DNA from 4 places in the Pullulanibacillus sp. KACC 23026 genome. Region 1 is predicted to be linked to each of the others. Evidence: predicted binding sites of a transcription regulator. Region 1 holds the regulator's gene; each other region holds the start of a gene.
The links. The regulator Rex, encoded in region 1, represses fermentation and respiration genes when NADH is low (regulators of the CRP and FNR family bind a similar motif). The targets are predictions, from matches to a motif close to TTGTGAAATATTTCACAA.
Positions count from the first base shown of each region.

Region 1 (4,219 bases):
CAATCGACACATTGGTTCCTAAGGTGAAGTTTCCAGCTTTTTGAGATAAGTAGCCCACAATCGTTTTTAACAGAGTTGACTTTCCGATCCCGTTTGGCCCCACTAAGGCAACGCTTTCGGTCTTATGAAGCTGAAAGGAAAAGCCAGCGGAAAGCGGTTCAGGTTGGTCGGGATAGCCAATCGCCAAATCTTGGACCATTAGGACATCATTTCCGCTTTGCTTTTCAATTTGGAATGAAAAAGCAGCTGATTTCTCTTGACCAGGTCGATCCAATAGCGTAATCTTCTCCAACTGTTTCCGGCGGCTTTGAGCCCGTTTTGTTGTCGAGGCCCTCGCAATATTACGCTGAACAAAGTCCTCTAGTTTCGCGACTTCCTTTTGCTGCTTTTCAAAAGCTTGCATGTCTCTTTCGAAGTCTAGAGCCTTTTGGTTCAGATAAGCTGAGTAGTTGCCGTGATACTTGGTGGCGGAATGGTTCGAAATCTCAAAGACCTTTCCAACGATTTTATCGAGAAAATAACGGTCGTGTGAGACAATAAGAATAGCACCTGGATAATGCTGAAGATAATTTTCCAGCCATGTTAAAGTATCAATGTCCAAGTGGTTGGTCGGCTCGTCCAGTATTAAGAGATCCGGCTTGGTTAAAAGCAGGCGACCGAGTGAGAGGCGAGTTTTCTGTCCTCCAGAAAGCATGTGCACCTTAGTATCCTCAGGAAAATCTCCAAAGCCCAATCCATTCAGAACACTGTTAATTTCTGCTTGGTACGTATAGCCACCTCTATTTTGAAAATAGGTTTGTTTTTGGTCGTAAGTCTTCATCAATTGGTCAAACGCTTCTTGTGGCAGCGGCTCGGCCATTTTGAACTCCAGTTCGCGAAGTTCGTGTTCAAGCTGGATGACCTCTTTAAAGGCGTCTCTGAGCTCGTCCATTAAAGTTTTTTTAGAATCCAGGCGCATGTTTTGCTCAAGATAACCAATACTTGTTTCCTTTGGGATCATGATTTGGCCGGAATCATAAGACATTTGTCCAGCGATGATTTTCAGAAGTGTTGATTTCCCACTTCCATTTCTCCCGACCAAAGCCACGCGTTCGCCTGTTTGGACTTCAATGTGTATATTCGATAAAATAAGATCAGTTCCAAAAGATTTTGTTAATTGATGAGTTTGTAATAGAATCAAAGGAATCACCCCTAGCTTCTACTAGTTTAGCCGATTCTTTAATCCCATGGCAATCCTTCTACTTGAAGTTCCTCTGTGAGTTATCTTCAAAGCTTAGCGCCGTGCGGGATTGCCCCGAGGAAGCTTACATCGAAGCATTTGCATGTAGACGTAGGGGCAGCGGCCAATTACATAAATTGAATAGATAACTTTTGCTTGAAGGTAGCTTCGTGCAGGCTTGCTTATAACCTCATTCTTTTGAAAAAAGGTTATAAGCACAATAAGTTGTCGTAAGTGGATAGACAAATGTTTAATAGAAGAAGGCCAAACGTATAGGAGTTCTTATAACCTCATTCTTTCGGCAAAAGGTTATAAGCACAGATGGTTGCTGAGAGCGGATTGATGCAGAGGCTTTTACGTGTTGACTTGCGCCGGGGAACTTGCATCTAAGCTCATGCTACTGGGTGCAGGCTAGCCGTCTAAGGCATCCAAATTATTTAAATTTTTTCAGCACCCTTTGGTCTTGCCATTGGAAAAGACAGACCAAGGGACTCGTGATATAGTTGAGAGGAAGAGGAAAAAGTGTCGGATTTAACGCATATAAATGAACAGGGACGGGCCAAAATGGTCGATGTCTCTGATAAAGAAGAAACGCGCCGTATGGCGGTGGCGTGCTCAAGTATTCAGGTGAATCAAGAGATTTATGAAGCAATCAATCAAGGCACGATCAAAAAAGGGGATGTCCTTGCGGTTGCACAGGTGGCGGGGATTATGGCAGCGAAGAACACCTCACAGATTATCCCAATGTGTCACCCGCTGATGCTTTCAGGGGTCGATCTTTTCTTTTATTGGGATGACAAGGAGGCATATTTACTCCGGATTGAAGCGACTGTGAAAAACAAGGGGGCAACGGGTGTGGAAATGGAGGCCCTTACGGCTGCAACCACAGCGGCCCTTACAATTTATGACATGTGTAAAGCACTTGATAAAAGCATGGTGATTGGTCCGACTTATCTTCAAAGTAAATCAGGGGGAAAAAGCGGCGATTATCAGAGAGAAACCAATTAAATTGCCGGGAGGTAGAACATGGTACAAGAGAAAATTCCTCAGGCAACCGCAAAGCGCCTGCCGCTTTATTATCGGTTTTTGCAGCATTTGTCTGAGTCGGGGAGACGGCGGATTTCATCTTCGGAGTTAAGTGAACTGGTCAAGATTGATTCGGCAACCATTCGCCGTGATCTTTCTTACCTTGGTGCCCTGGGGAAGAAGGGCTATGGCTACAATGTAGAAAGACTTTTAACCTTTCTTCGTGGAAAGCTTGACCAGGACGAGCTGACAAAGGTAATGCTGATTGGGGTTGGAAACTTAGGAACAGCCCTACTCAAATATAATTTTTTGAAAAATAACAATTCTAAAATTGTAGTCGCTTATGATACCGATTATAATAAAGTTGGGACCTTAATAGGCGGAACACCCATCCGTCATGTCGATCAGTTAAAAACGGATAACTTGGACGATATTCAAGTCGCTATTCTTACCGTTCCACAAGAGGCGGCCCAAAAAGTGGCAGACCAGCTCCTCCGAACGGGAGTGACTGGCGTACTTAACTTCACACCTGTCCGATTATCTTTACCTGATCGAATCCGTATTCATCATATTGATCTGGCGGTTGAACTTCAAACTTTAATTTATTTCTTAAAGAATTATCCTATTGATGACGAGGGAGGTGACTAATATGGGTCTTGGTGCGGGCAGTATTGCTTTAATTGCGATCGTAGCTCTTATTATATTTGGACCAAAAAAACTTCCTGAATTCGGAAAGGCAGCTGGAAATACGCTGCGTGAATTTCGTAATGCAACTAAAGGGATTGTCGATGAAGATGACGTAAAAGAGAAGCAGGATGATCGCTGATGCAAGATACTTCTATGAGTGTGACCGAACACCTTGAAGAGCTCAGGAAACGGTTGATTGTAAGCGCCATCGGTTTCGCTGTCTCTTTTGGCATTGGTTTTTTCTTGGCAAAGCCGCTGATCATCTATCTTCAGCACATTAAAGCTGCCGATCATATTCAAATGAATTATTTTCGGGTGACCGATCCCTTTAATATTTACATGCAAATGGCCTTTGTTATTGGAATTATATTAGTTTCGCCGCTCCTCCTTTACCAGTTGTGGGCATTTGTGAGCCCTGGGCTTTATAAAAACGAGCGCCGGGTTACTTTATCTTACATTCCCATTATGATCGTTCTTTTCTTAGCAGGTGTGGCTTTTTCATTTTATGTATTGTTCCCTTATGTGCTGCATTTCATGGGAACGCTCAGCAGTTCTTTACATATTACAAGCGTCATCGGGATCAATGAATATTTTCATTTTTTAATTCAGATTACGCTGCCGTTTGGCCTTGTATTCGAGCTGCCCGTATTGGTGATGTTTTTAACACGTCTCGGTATTATTACACCTTTTTTTCTTACTAAAATAAGAAAATATGCTTATTTTGTTTTGCTCGTTGTTGCAGGGTTAATCACCCCGCCAGACGTTATGTCACAGTTGATCGTCATGGTGCCGCTAGTAATTTTGTACGAAATAAGCGTTCTTATATCGAGATATACATTTAATCAATCATTAAAACGAATGGCTAGCCACGATGAATCCTGATCGTGGTTTTTATTTTTTTTAATAAGGTGACACCACTTTTTGGATCTTTTCTATTTCTAAAGGACACATGGGCATAAATTCCCAAATCTTGACTTGTCAGCTGTGCTAAAAATCCTTGATTAAAGATAGAGATTTTGCGCAAGCCAGCACGAACAACTATCCAAAGATGACAAATTCATGATGGGCTTTCAAGTAGTAGGCTCGTTACAGCTGACGAGGAGAACCGCACCCAAAGAGGGGAGCGCCGTTTTAATTATTTTCGATTCTGCCAGTCCTTTCGCTCATAATTATTTGAGCCTGGGTGACTATAATTGGTATGATAAGAGGGTAGCGTTTCACATATACGATGAACAAAGAATAGACTGCTTTAATCTTGAGTATTAGCGAAGAAATCTCCATATAGTT
Region 1 is NZ_CP119107.1:4,479,807-4,484,025, reverse strand. Features, by position in the region: gene PU629_RS20795 (ABC transporter ATP-binding protein) at 1-1,180, opposite strand, end outside; gene moaC (cyclic pyranopterin monophosphate synthase MoaC) at 1,742-2,227, shown strand; gene PU629_RS20785 (redox-sensing transcriptional repressor Rex) at 2,246-2,893, shown strand; gene PU629_RS20780 (twin-arginine translocase TatA/TatE family subunit) at 2,895-3,071, shown strand; gene tatC (twin-arginine translocase subunit TatC) at 3,071-3,814, shown strand.

Region 2 (4,219 bases), 2.2 Mb from region 1:
ACCAGATTCTCTAATAAATTGACACAAAATCTCTCATTTATTGAAACGAAATTTGTCGAATACACGTATAATAGATTATTAGATAAAGAAACAGCCATCATTTTCATTCCTATTTTTAATGAGCTAAAAAAGGCTGTTCAAAGGAGGAACCTATTATTTTGAGAGAAAGAAAACTTTCCAAAAGAGATCTAAAATATATTGCCCAGCAGCTTCAGAGCTCTCAATCAGAAACAGCAACAACACTCGCGATACAACCTAAACGAATGGTTAATCCTTTTAGATGGATGGCTTTAGCGAAGACATGGTTCATTGCGTTAAGTGTATGTGTGATTCTTGCAATTATCCTTTTCTTTGTTTGGCATATCCAAGCGAGCAAGCAAGCGACACTAAAAAGCGGGACAGCCGTTCTAAGCATCCAAAAGCTTGCCACATTAGCCACTGCCCAGGAGCAAGTTAAAACCATTCTATCTAAAGAAGATAATAAATTATTTGGAAAGAACATCTCATTTAATCTTCCTGGAACGAAACGAACTGTTTTCTTAGTGGTTCCGGCAACCGTGACAGCAGGCGTTGATTTACAGCATGTCTCTAAGAATGATGTGGCTATTGATGAGAAAAACAAATCGATTCAGATTACGCTGCCGCATGCTACAATCTTAGAGGATCCAGCTGTTGACTTTAAAAATGTCCAAACTTATTCAAGTGAAGGCATTTTTCGAAATGACGTGAAAGCGGATGAAGAGGTTCAGCTTGAAGACCTCGCCTCTCAAAAAATTAAAAAAGAAGCCATTCAATCCGGGATACTAACAATCGCAGAAACGAATGCACAAACTACCCTACAGGATTTCTTTAAAAATTTGGGATATCAAGTTAAAATTAATTACAAATAATTTGGGCGCAAAAAAAAACCTGTCTTCAATTTTCAGAAGACAGGTTTTTAAATTATACAATTGGCTTCATGGTGTTCTTTAAGACTGATACTGAATGCCCAAACTTTTCTTGTTCCTCAGGAGTAAGATCCAATTCGATGATCTCTCGGACTCCTGACCGGTTCACAATAGCGGGTACCCCGATATACACATCTCGTTCACCATATTGACCTTCCAAGTAAGCTGAAACTGTCAGGAGGCTGTTCTCATTAAAGAGAATGGCTTTGGTAATGCGCACGAGAGACATCCCAATTCCATAAAAAGTGGCCCCTTTTCGGTTAATAATGTTGTAAGCCGCATCTCGGACATTGACAAATACTTCTTCTAAAGCATCCTTCGTTACCTCTTTTTTATCCTCAAGAGATTGAATACCGATGGTCGCATGACTCCAAACTGGAAGCTCCGTATCCCCATGCTCACCAATGATGACAGCATGAACATTACGTGTATCTACCTTTATTAATTGACTGACCTCATATCGAAGCCTGGAAGAATCTAATACCGTCCCTGAACCGATCACTCGTTCTTTCGGAAGCCCTGATTCCTTCCATGTCACATAGGTTAGGATATCCACTGGATTCGTGGCAACGAGAAAAATCCCGTTAAACCCACTGTCCATGATCTGTTTCACAATATCTTTGAAAATCTTTGTATTCTTCTCCACTAATTGAAGACGCGTTTCACCTGGTTTTTGAGGTAATCCAGCGGTAATCACGACCAGATCTGCCTCCTTGCAATCCTCATAAGAACCATTCCAGACACGAACGGGTTTAGGCGCAAACGGCATGCCATGATTCAGATCCATGGCTTCACCTTCTGCCTTTCTGGTATTGAAATCAACCAGGACCAACTCTTCTGTAACCCCTTGATTAATAAGAGAATAGGCGAAACTGCATCCAACCGCACCTGTTCCGATTATAACAACACGGTTCACTTTTTCGTTCATCAGTCTAATCCCCTTTAGCAGAAGTGACATGTAAACTATTAAATATCATGAGTATTTCCAACTTCACTTTAACAAATCAATCAGAAAAAAAGTGTGAAGAAACTCACACTTTATAAGGTTCCGCTTATATTAAGTTTCTCACTAGTTAGTTCTTCTGACCAATGAGGGGGCGCAAGTCAAACAGAACAAGTAGCAAGATCTAAATCCTTTATCGGTTTACTCCAATAATAACCTTGTTCATAGTAAATCCCCATGTCCTTATAGGCTTTCGATTGTTCGCCCGTTTCAATCCCTTCAATGATTAACTTTATGCCCTCAGCTCTGACCCAAGCAGCAATTGAAGACATTAAGAATTGGCTTTCTGGATGAATGGACAGGGTATTAACCCATTCTCGATCCAACTTCAACCAATTGGGCTTTGTCTCAATCAATCGAATGAGATCTTGCTCCCCGTTACCAAAATCATCTTGAGCTAACTCAACCAATGGAAATTCTTTTTGAATGTCCTTCCATTGCTTGCGTTCAATCGTGTGGACATCGCGTTCTAAAATTTCAAGGACACATATTGTGGTTGGATGCTGGCTGAAGAAGCGGGTTAACCACTCTTTTAATCGTTTCTGATCTTTAAAGGTTTCCGCATAAATATTCACAAATAGCCGTGTCTCTTCTGGCCAGGCTATCGTCTTAAGCTTGTCTAATAAACTCTCTAAGCAATCCCAATCAACATTAATTCGAAAATTAAAACTCTCAGCAATCTTAAAAAAGGTATCTGGCATGACATCGACCTCTCCCCACCTTGGTCGAGCGAGCGCCTCATAACCCATTGTAGAATGGGCATTCACATCAATAATCGGTTGGAAAGCCCAATCAATGTCGCCATGCCATTTATAGTTATAATCGGTTGGAATGGGAGAAGGTGGAAACTTAGCTTGTGTTAATTCTTGAACCAACCCCCAATAACCAATGATTTGTCCTGAAAGTTTAATCGGAAAGAGCTCTGAAATCTCCCACCACTCATTACCGTCTTCTCTCCGATTTAATAAACAACCACTCCATGGCAAACCATTAGATAGATGAGACCACATGTTTGAATACACAGCTGGAGGTGTCTTCATAGCACTATTCATACCCGGCTTATTTCCTAATAATTCGGCTAACGACTTTCCTACAAGAAATTCATAGGCGTTGTTTGCGAAAAGAATCCGTCCTGTTTTATCCGTTAAGACAAACGGATAGTGTGCATCACTCCACAGAGATTGGGCAATATTTTTCAGCCAATATAAATGAGGATCCTCATCTCCTCTAAATGACTTGGTTCGAGTTGTCGTGTCTGAATCGGATAATTCACAGATCCGATTTTTACCGAGTCTCTTTGCCTCTAATAAAGCAAAATCCGCGTCGTTAGCTCTCTCTTGAGTGAACTCTCCAAAGGTCCATCCCATCGAGACACCGATCTTTAATTCCGTTTCATCTGGAGTCACTTTATAAGGGGTTTGTGTCGCAAGAACATGCAATCTTTCGACGATCGCCTTAGCAGCACCGATTTCCTTCATAGGCAGCCAAAGTTGATATTCATCCCCGCCAAAACGAGCAATGGTATCGCACGTTCTTAAGCCGTGACTGATCCTTTTAACAAATTCGATTAAAACTTGATCGCCTGCTTCATGTCCCCATGTATCATTAATCCACTTAAAATTATCTAAATCACAAAAGACAATAATTCCCTTATCGTCTCCTCTCGACCTGCTGGACTCAAGCCATGCTTGTAGGCCGCGTCGTGTAAGCGCATTGGTAAGAGAATCATATAAAACAGCCTCACTCGTGTCCTTCACTTGTTTTTCGTGTAAGGAACGATAGGTGACATATAATCCAGACATAACAGCAGTCATTAAAGTCACCGCGAGGCAATCCAAGCGAAAATGATAGACGAAGCCCGTTAGTAACTCCATCACTGCACTTAACATAAGACTCCAAACAATCCCTATTAACCTATTCTTTTTTGTAAGAATAAAGGTCGTTATAAGCATGAAAAGAATAAGAAAAAAAGCACTCTCCCATGTATAAGCAGTCATTCCGTATTGGTAAAGGTCCATTCCTAAAAGGGATAGTAAAAGAGATAGTCCAAAACCAACAGGCTCCAAAGGTTTTGATTTCAGAACAAAAGTCATCACATATAATATTCCCATGACCCCAACCGATAGGCTAAAGTGCAAGAAAGTAGCGTCAATCGCGAGTCCAACAGGAAGACTTACAATCATAAACCAAGTGGATAAATTAGGGAGAAGCCGTTCAATGGCTAATTGCGCAAACTCACGAGTTGAGAAAATTTGAGCACATACAAGCC
Region 2 is NZ_CP119107.1:2,265,611-2,269,829, reverse strand. Features, by position in the region: gene PU629_RS10645 (DUF4230 domain-containing protein) at 159-890, shown strand; gene PU629_RS10640 (L-lactate dehydrogenase) at 943-1,875, opposite strand; gene PU629_RS10635 (EAL domain-containing protein) at 2,052-4,219, opposite strand, start outside.
Region 2: a site for Rex is predicted at 1,967-1,984, ahead of PU629_RS10640 (L-lactate dehydrogenase). Genes of this name have one in related genera too.

Region 3 (4,219 bases), 510 kb from region 1:
ATAAAGTAACTATTATGTTCCTGATAATCAGCTGGAACCGTTGCAAGCATAACTCCAGTAGAACCGCCAATCGCGAAACACGGAATAAAAGCAATCGTCCATAGCATTGGAAGTGTAAACTGGATTTTTCCTCGGTACATAGTAAATAACCAGTTGAAGATTTTAACACCAGTTGGAATCGCAATAATCATAGATGCGATGGCAAAATAAGTGTTAACCCCAGCACCTGCCCCCATGATAAAGAAGTGGTGAGCCCAAACGAGATAGTTAATTACTGCAATGATCATGAGTGATGTGACCATTGATGCGTAACCAAATACTCGTTTTTTCGAGAAAGCGGCAACGACCTCAGAGTAAATACCAAAAGCAGGCAGAACTACAATGTAAACCTCAGGATGCCCCCATAGCCAGAACAGGTTAACGAACATCATTGGACTTCCGCCGTGGGTCATTGTAAAGAAATGGGTTCCAAACAAACGATCAAATAATAAGAGAGCCAAGGCAATTGTTAATGCAGGGAAAGCAAAGATAACAACGATACTTGCTGACAGAACAGACCAGCTAAAGAGCGGCATTTTCATCAGAGACATGCCAGGTGCACGCATTTTTAAAATGGTGACAATAAAGTTAATACCAGTTGCAATACTGCCTATTCCTGAAATTGAAATAGCTAGTAAATAGTAATTTTCACCAGGGCCTGGGTCAAAGCCTAATTCAGTTAACGGTGGATAGCTGATCCAGCCGGCATCTGGTGAACCTCCAATTACGAAGGATAGGTTAAAGAGCATAGCACCGAAGAAGAACAACCAAAAACTGACGGCATTTAAATAAGGAAATGCGACGTCACGTGCTCCAATTTGAAGCGGAACAGCAATATTGAATACGGAAAAAATGAATGGCATCGCCATGAAAAGAATCATGATTGTACCATGAGTTGTAAAAATTTCATCATAGTGTTGTGGATCTAGAAACTTAAGATCTGGTAAAGCTAATTGCGTTCTCATAAGAAGGGCATCCATCCCACCTCTAAAGAACATTAAAAGTGCGCAAATCAAATACATAATCCCAATTTTTTTATGGTCAACTGTTGTAATCCATTCACGCCATAACCATTTCCATTTTTTTAGGAAGGTAAGCGTGAAAATGATGCCAAGCGTAACAAGAACAATTGCGACATCTGCCATATAAATCATAGGTTCACCGGTCACAAAAAAGTGTGAGGCGAAGTCCTCAAGACTAGACATATGAATCCTCCTTATAGTTAAGTGGAAAAAATAAATAAAAACTTACATTCCAGAGTTGCCGGACATACTTGGCATTGAAGACGGGTCTGTTCCATTAATCATCCAGTCTTTCATGTCTTTTCCGCCATACTCCTCAATCGTTTTCGTGTAGATTGATTTTGGATACGATGAATAAGTCGAAACACCGACAACATTATGCTTCGTTAATTTGTTATAAGTGGACGTAGTCATTTTGGGTGAAGAATTTTTGACATTAGATACCCATTTGTCAAAATCATTTTGACTAACTGCGTGAACTTTAAAGGACATATCGGCAAAGCCTTTTCCAGAGAAGTTCCCGCCTTTACCAATATAAGTACCTGCTTTATCGGCTTGAAGCCATAAACGCATAGCCATACCAGGCATCGTCATTTCCTGCCCGCCAAGGCTTGGGATCCATAATGTGTTCATTGGTCCATCAGTTGTTAATACAAATTGAACAGGACGATCAGTCGGGATCTCCAGCGTATTAACCGTAGCAACACCTTGCCCAGGGTACATAAAGACCCATTTCCATGCCATTGATGTCACTTCAATTGTTATTGGTGCCTTAGCCTTTGTTCCATCGCTTGCAGAAGTTACTGGTTGTTGCAAATGAAAGATAGAACGTGCTGTAAAAGTACCAAGAATGATAATGATAATAATTGGAATGGACCACCAAATTAACTCGAGCTTAGCACTTTCTGCCCATTCAGGTTGATACTTTGCTTTCCGATTAGGGCGATCTCGGTATTTGGCGATAATGACAAATAAGAGAATAATGACCGGTAAAACGACAATTAAACAGAGCAAAGCAGATAATTCAATGAGATGAAGCTCTTCTTTAGCGACAGGACCGGCAGGATCAAGGACTGGATATTTTGAACTGCAGCCCGATAATAGGAAAAGACTTAGAGCCGTGAAAAGCACGCCAAGGATCCCACGACGGAATGTCTTTGGCATTACAATTTCCCCCTTCTTGTTTAGGTGATTTGAAAAAGGTATTGGATGGTACGGATAGTTTCTATCTGACAATCCTTCTTACTTACCCTTTTCCTGCCTCCCCATTTTACGAACTTTCAAGCTTGGCTCTGTGTGATATAGATCACAATTAATGTAAAGTTCACAGACCGTTCATATTTCGACATACGGTCTGTCACTTTTTGTTCACTTTTCTAAAAAAACTAGTGCAGATAATAGAAGTGACACATTTTAATCGGTGAGTTCACCGATCATTTTCTAATGAAAGGAAATGGTTAGTTCATTATTTTCCTGACTCTAATGGTGTTCTTGAGCTTCAAGAGGGTTTATTAGGAAACGTGATTTCTATCACAGACAAGGTCAATCAAGTAACTTAGGCTAAAGGTGTACTTTTAATAAAAGCAATCAGTAGAAATACTGATTAGATTTTTCTTATAGGAAGTGATATTTTGGTTGAGCCTATCTTTACAGCTCGAGTAAATGCCCCTGATTATCCTTCAAGAGATAAACATCGAATGATATTGGAAACATTTGAGGCATTGAATCCAGGAACATATATGGAATTGATACATGATCACAACCCCAAACCGCTTTTTTACGAATTTAAGATTGAAAGACCAGGTGCTTTCGAGTGGGAATATCTTGAAGAAGGTCCGGAAATTTGGAGAGTTGCAATTAAGAAGCTGAAGTAAGGGGAGATAAAATTAATAATAGTAAGGAGGAATTGCAAATTGGCTTTTGTTATTACTTCACCATGTATTGGAGAAAAGGCAGCTGAATGTGTCCAGGTTTGCCCTGTTGATTGTATAGAAGAAGGCAAGGATATGTATTACATTGACCCAGAAATTTGTATAGATTGTGGAGCGTGTGAGGCAGTCTGCCCTGTTGAAGCCATTTATCCAGAAGAAGAAGTTCCAGGTGAGGAAGAGAAGTATATTCAATTAAATAGAGATTTTTTCCAAGGCAGATAAAAAATAATGAATTAATATAAGGTATTCCTACTTTTACTTGAGGAGGAGGTAAGATGTGAGCGATCAAACAGCCTTACTAAAATCAATTCCCATTTTCTCGGAATTAACTACCTATGAACTAGCACAAGTTGAGACCATTTCAATCCTTCGCGATTATGAGAAGAAAAGTTATATATTTATGGAAGGCGAGAAAAGGGAAGCGGTCTATTTCATTCAAAAAGGGACCATTAAAACATTTAAGCTGGATTCAAATGGAAAGGAGCAATTGATCTCTCTTTTATATCCCGGAGACATGTTTCCACATGTGGGATTTTTTGATGACAGTCCCTATCCGGCAACAGCTGAGGCTGTTGTAAAAGCACAGTTAGTGATGATACAAATTGAAGAGTTCAATGCGCTATTAATAGAAAGACCTGGAATTGCCCTAAAGGTGATGAAAATCTTAGGGCAAAAGATTCAAGCACTCACTCAACGGATTCAAGAACTTATTTCTGACGATGTTTACCATCGTACAGTTAATACACTAATAAGGTTAGCCAGTGAAAGTGATCGAAGTGAAGATGGAATGCTCATACTTAATGCCCCCATTACGAATCAGGATTTTGCAAATATGGTCGGGTCTTCACGCGAAACGATTAATAGAATATTTAATCAATTCAAAAAAGAGGGCCTGCTTGAAATAAACAAAAGAAAAATAAAAATAATAGACCTTGAAGGATTGAAACAAACGTTAAAATGAGACACGGGAATGAGACACTGAGACACGAATGAGACACGGGGACGGTTCTCGCGTTTCAATAAGATGAATAGAAGGACACTAGGCTTTTAAGGTATTGAACAAAAAATGATCTCTTCCAATAGAGAATCCTATTGTTAAAGGTTAGTAAAAAGACATGAAGCACTGATCTCATTGTTCCATCACCAACATTATGCACTTGTTGTAGTTCTTAAAGTTAACCAAGCTAGGAGTTGCGGACAGCAAATAGTCTATAGAGCATTTGCGGG
Region 3 is NZ_CP119107.1:3,968,189-3,972,407, reverse strand. Features, by position in the region: gene PU629_RS18385 (cbb3-type cytochrome c oxidase subunit I) at 1-1,244, opposite strand, end outside; gene PU629_RS18380 (cytochrome c oxidase subunit II) at 1,287-2,225, opposite strand; gene PU629_RS18375 (DUF2249 domain-containing protein) at 2,759-2,935, shown strand; gene PU629_RS18370 (ferredoxin family protein) at 2,975-3,214, shown strand; gene PU629_RS18365 (Crp/Fnr family transcriptional regulator) at 3,270-3,953, shown strand.
Region 3: a site for Rex is predicted at 2,356-2,373, ahead of PU629_RS18380 (cytochrome c oxidase subunit II). Genes of this name have one in related genera too.

Region 4 (4,219 bases), 1.8 Mb from region 1:
AAGAGGCTCAAACTTACAAATTTGCTTCAGTCTGCCTTAATCCAACTTGGGTGAAAACAGCTGCTGAATTCCTAAAAGACACACCTGAAGTAAAGGTGTGTACGGTAATTGGCTTCCCGCTTGGGGCTACCACATCAGAAGTAAAAGCCTTTGAAACCAAAAACGCGATCGAAAATGGGGCAAATGAAGTCGATATGGTCATTAATATCGGTGCTTTAAAAGATGGCCAATATGATCTTGTCGAAGAGGATATAAGGGCGGTCGTGAAGGCTGCAGAAGGAAAAGCTTTAACAAAAGTCATTATTGAAACCTGTCTTTTAACGGATGAAGAGAAAGTAAAAGCTTGTCAGCTGGCTGTCAAAGCAGGGGCTAATTTTGTTAAAACTTCGACTGGTTTTTCTACAGGCGGTGCAACGGTGGAAGATGTTAAGTTAATGAGAAAAACAGTAGGTCCGGAGATAGGTGTTAAGGCTTCTGGTGGTGTTAGAAGTTTGGCGGACGCAGAAGCAGTTGTGAATGCGGGCGCCAATCGAATTGGAGCGAGCTCAGGTGTGAAAATCATGAACGGCCAAGCTTCGTCCAGTTCTTATTAAGTCAAACCGTTTTTTTGTGAATTGTAAGGCCGTTATAAGCTGCAACTTAAGAGTTAGTACATCAATGGAGGATCGATTTGATGAAGTATGTAATTGCACTTGTTGGTTTACTTGTCGTTTTTGGACTTGCTTTTATTGCAAGTAACAATCGAAAAAATATTAAGATCAAGCCTGTTATTCTAATGATTATTATTCAAATTGTCTTGGCCTTTTTACTATTAAACACAACATTAGGCTATGCCTTAATCAAGGTCTTTGCTGATATATTTAATAAATTATTGGAATATGCAGATGCGGGTGTCTCCTTCGTATTTGCCGGCATTGCAAACAAAGGACAAGCACCATTTTTCCTCGATGTCCTCATGCCGATCGTGTTCATTTCGGTCTTAATTGGAATTTTCCAGTACTTGAAAATCTTGCCGTTTATCATGAAATGGATTGGCTTTGTTTTAAGTAAAGTCAATGGGATGGGGAAATTGGAATCTTACAACGCGATTGCTTCTGCAATGCTAGGGCAATCCGAAGTATTTATTACTGTGAAAAAACAACTGGGGTTATTGCCGGCCAATCGTTTGTATACCCTATGTGCATCCGCCATGTCAACGGTATCGATGTCCATTGTTGGTTCCTATATGACGATGATCCAACCTAAATATGTTGTAACCGCACTCGTCATTAATTTATTTGGCGGATTTATTATCAGTTCCATAATCAACCCTTACACAGTGGATCCTAATGAAGATATTTTGGACATTCAAGAAACTGAAAGGCAAAGCTTCTTTGAAATGTTAGGTGAATATATACTGGATGGATTTAAAGTCGCGATTATAGTTGGGGCGATGTTAATCGGATTTGTTGCCCTGATGGCTGCTATTAATGATGTTTTCAATTTAATTTTCCATATTACATTCCAGCAGCTATTAGGCTATATCTTCTCACCAGTTGCTGTCATTATGGGAGTTCCAATGTCAGAGGCAGTACAAGCAGGCGGTATTATGGCCGAGAAGCTTGTAACGAATGAGTTTGTGGCGATGATGGACCTTTCGAAAATGTCCAAATCGTTTGACCCGCGAACACTTGGCATTATTTCCGTCTTTCTTGTTTCTTTTGCTAACTTCTCATCGATTGGTATTATTGCCGGAGCCGTCAAAAGTCTCAATGAAAAAAACGGAAACGTCGTGGCTAAATTTGGCCTAAAACTCCTCTATGACGCAACCTTAGTAAGTGTCTTATCAGCTGTAATTGTAAGTATAGTTCTATAAGAAAAAACGAAAAACAATTTCTCAACTAAACAGGGGGAATTGTTTTTTTTTGTTGTGGAACGGTGTGGAACGCGGGGACGGTTCTCCCGTTTCAGAAACAGGAGAACCGTCCCCAAATTTCACACCCGCTTCCCAATCTGATTGCCACGGTTTTGTCAAAAAAGATTGTGAATAATATCACAAACTTATTACTAAGATAGGCGTAAATTAAAGTCAAGGAAGGAAATAAACCTTCCTACTAAATCAAAGGTTGGTGATCGTCATGATCGTCAAATTTTTAAGAGAAAATAAAATCGCTTCTTACCTTCTCCTAGTCCTAAGATTTTATATTGGGTACGAATGGATGAAGGCAGGTCTGGAAAAACTTACAGGTCAATTTGAAGCCAATGGATTTTTAATTGGAGCTATTAAAAAAGCAACGGGTGAAAACCCAGCTGTTCAGCATTGGTGGGCGAGCTTCTTAAATGGTGTAGCACTACCAAATGCCGGAATTTTTAACTTCCTAATCCCTTGGGGTGAATTCTTAGTCGGTCTTGGTTTAATCCTTGGTGGTTTAACAACCTTTGCCGCTCTCATGGGAGCTGTTATGAATTTCGCTTATATGTTATCTGGTACAACCAGTACGAACCCACAAATGGTCCTCTTAACCATGTTCATACTTGTTGCAGGGGCAAATGCAGGTAAATTAGGTTTAGATTATTATCTTCGCCAAATCTTAACATACGAAAAACTAGCCCACAAATTCCACACGAACAATCACCACCATCCTCACCTTGGGGGACATGTCTAACAGGAACGCAGGGACGGATCTCCTGTTTCATTTAAGAGTGGAACGCAGGGACGGATCTCCTGTTTCATTCAAAGCTGACCCGTTAAACGCGTAAATCTCTTGGTCAGACTTAACATTTTTACTCTAAAGCTTAAAGCTCTGCATTGATAGGAGGAAAACGTAATGACTATGATCATGCACTATAAAAATCTCCAATTGACAGATGGAATGAAGAAAACGATTGAGACAAAAATAAGCAAAATCGTGAACCAGTATTTAACGGAAACAGAAGCTATTCCTGTTCACATCAATTTGTCAGCCTTTAAGAAAAATCATTGCATAGAAGTGACTATTCCATTAGGTGATCTGACAATTCGCGCGGAAGAGACAACGAATGATCTATATAAATCCATTGATCTAGTTGAAGATAAGCTTAAACGGCAATTAAGAAAATATAAAACAAAAGTCAATCGAATTCGAAAAGAGCGTTTCGTTCAGGAACTGGAGCTAAATGATCGGTCAAAAGACCAAGAGAATGAGGAAATTGTTCGGATCAAACACTTTCAATTAAAACCAATGGATGTCGAAGAAGCTATTTTGCAAATGAATCTACTCGACCATAACTTTTTTGTTTTCCAAGATGCTGAAACAGAGCAGATGAGTATCGTCTATAAACGCAAACACGAGCAATATGGATTAATTACTTCTGAAGTCGCACAGTGAAACGCGGGGACGGATCTCCCGTTTCACCCCATTATCAAATCGATGATAGGCTAGTTAATATGGGGCGGTTCTCCTGTTTTTTGAAACGGGAGAACCGTCCCTCTGTTTCATGCCAGATTTGCCCGGTACATCAAGAATGGCAGGGGTTTCAGTGGGGCGCGGGTCTGATTTTTCGACAAAATAAGATTGTTAGATAATTTGACTAATTATTTTAAAAATTTCAGTTATTAAACTAAGCTAAAACTAGTTCAACCAAACTTTATTCGAAAGGGAGTTTTTAGAAGACGTTTATTTTAAGAGAGAAATGGGGCGAAACAGGATGAAGAAATATCTGATTCTATTAGTTGTTTTATTGCTAGTCTTTTTGCAGGGCTGTTCCTCTCAAACTTCTGGTACGACACAATCTAACATTAATAAAACTCTAGTTATTGGCATTGAATCTGAAGCTGATGTTCTTGATCCTGATCGTGCTGGAGGATGGGTCACTTATAGAATTAATAGGCAAATTCATGAAGGTCTACTGACTGAGGATTTGTCTGCGGCTTCCAAAAGTCAATCAGTTCCCCCGCTAAAACCAAGCTTAGCAACCTCCTGGGATGTTTCGAAAGATGGTCTCCATTATACTTTTCATTTGAGAAAAAATGTCAAATTTCAAGACGGCACGCCTTTTAATGCTCAAGCCGTTGAATTCAATTTCAGAAGACTCATCGATAAGAATTTTAAATACTATGATCAACGAAGTGCCAGCAATTTGACTAATACGGTTAGTGATATTAAGAGCATGAAACTCATTGATGATAACACCATTGAATTCACTATGAAAAAACCATTTTCCGCCTTTTTGAGAATGTTAGCCGGTTCCAGTCAAGTCG
Region 4 is NZ_CP119107.1:2,721,369-2,725,587, reverse strand. Features, by position in the region: gene deoC (deoxyribose-phosphate aldolase) at 1-593, shown strand, start outside; gene PU629_RS12675 (NupC/NupG family nucleoside CNT transporter) at 674-1,855, shown strand; gene PU629_RS12670 (DoxX family membrane protein) at 2,118-2,645, shown strand; gene hpf (ribosome hibernation-promoting factor, HPF/YfiA family) at 2,808-3,347, shown strand; gene PU629_RS12660 (ABC transporter substrate-binding protein) at 3,667-4,219, shown strand, end outside.
Region 4: a site for Rex is predicted at 2,021-2,038, ahead of PU629_RS12670 (DoxX family membrane protein). Genes of this name have one in related genera too.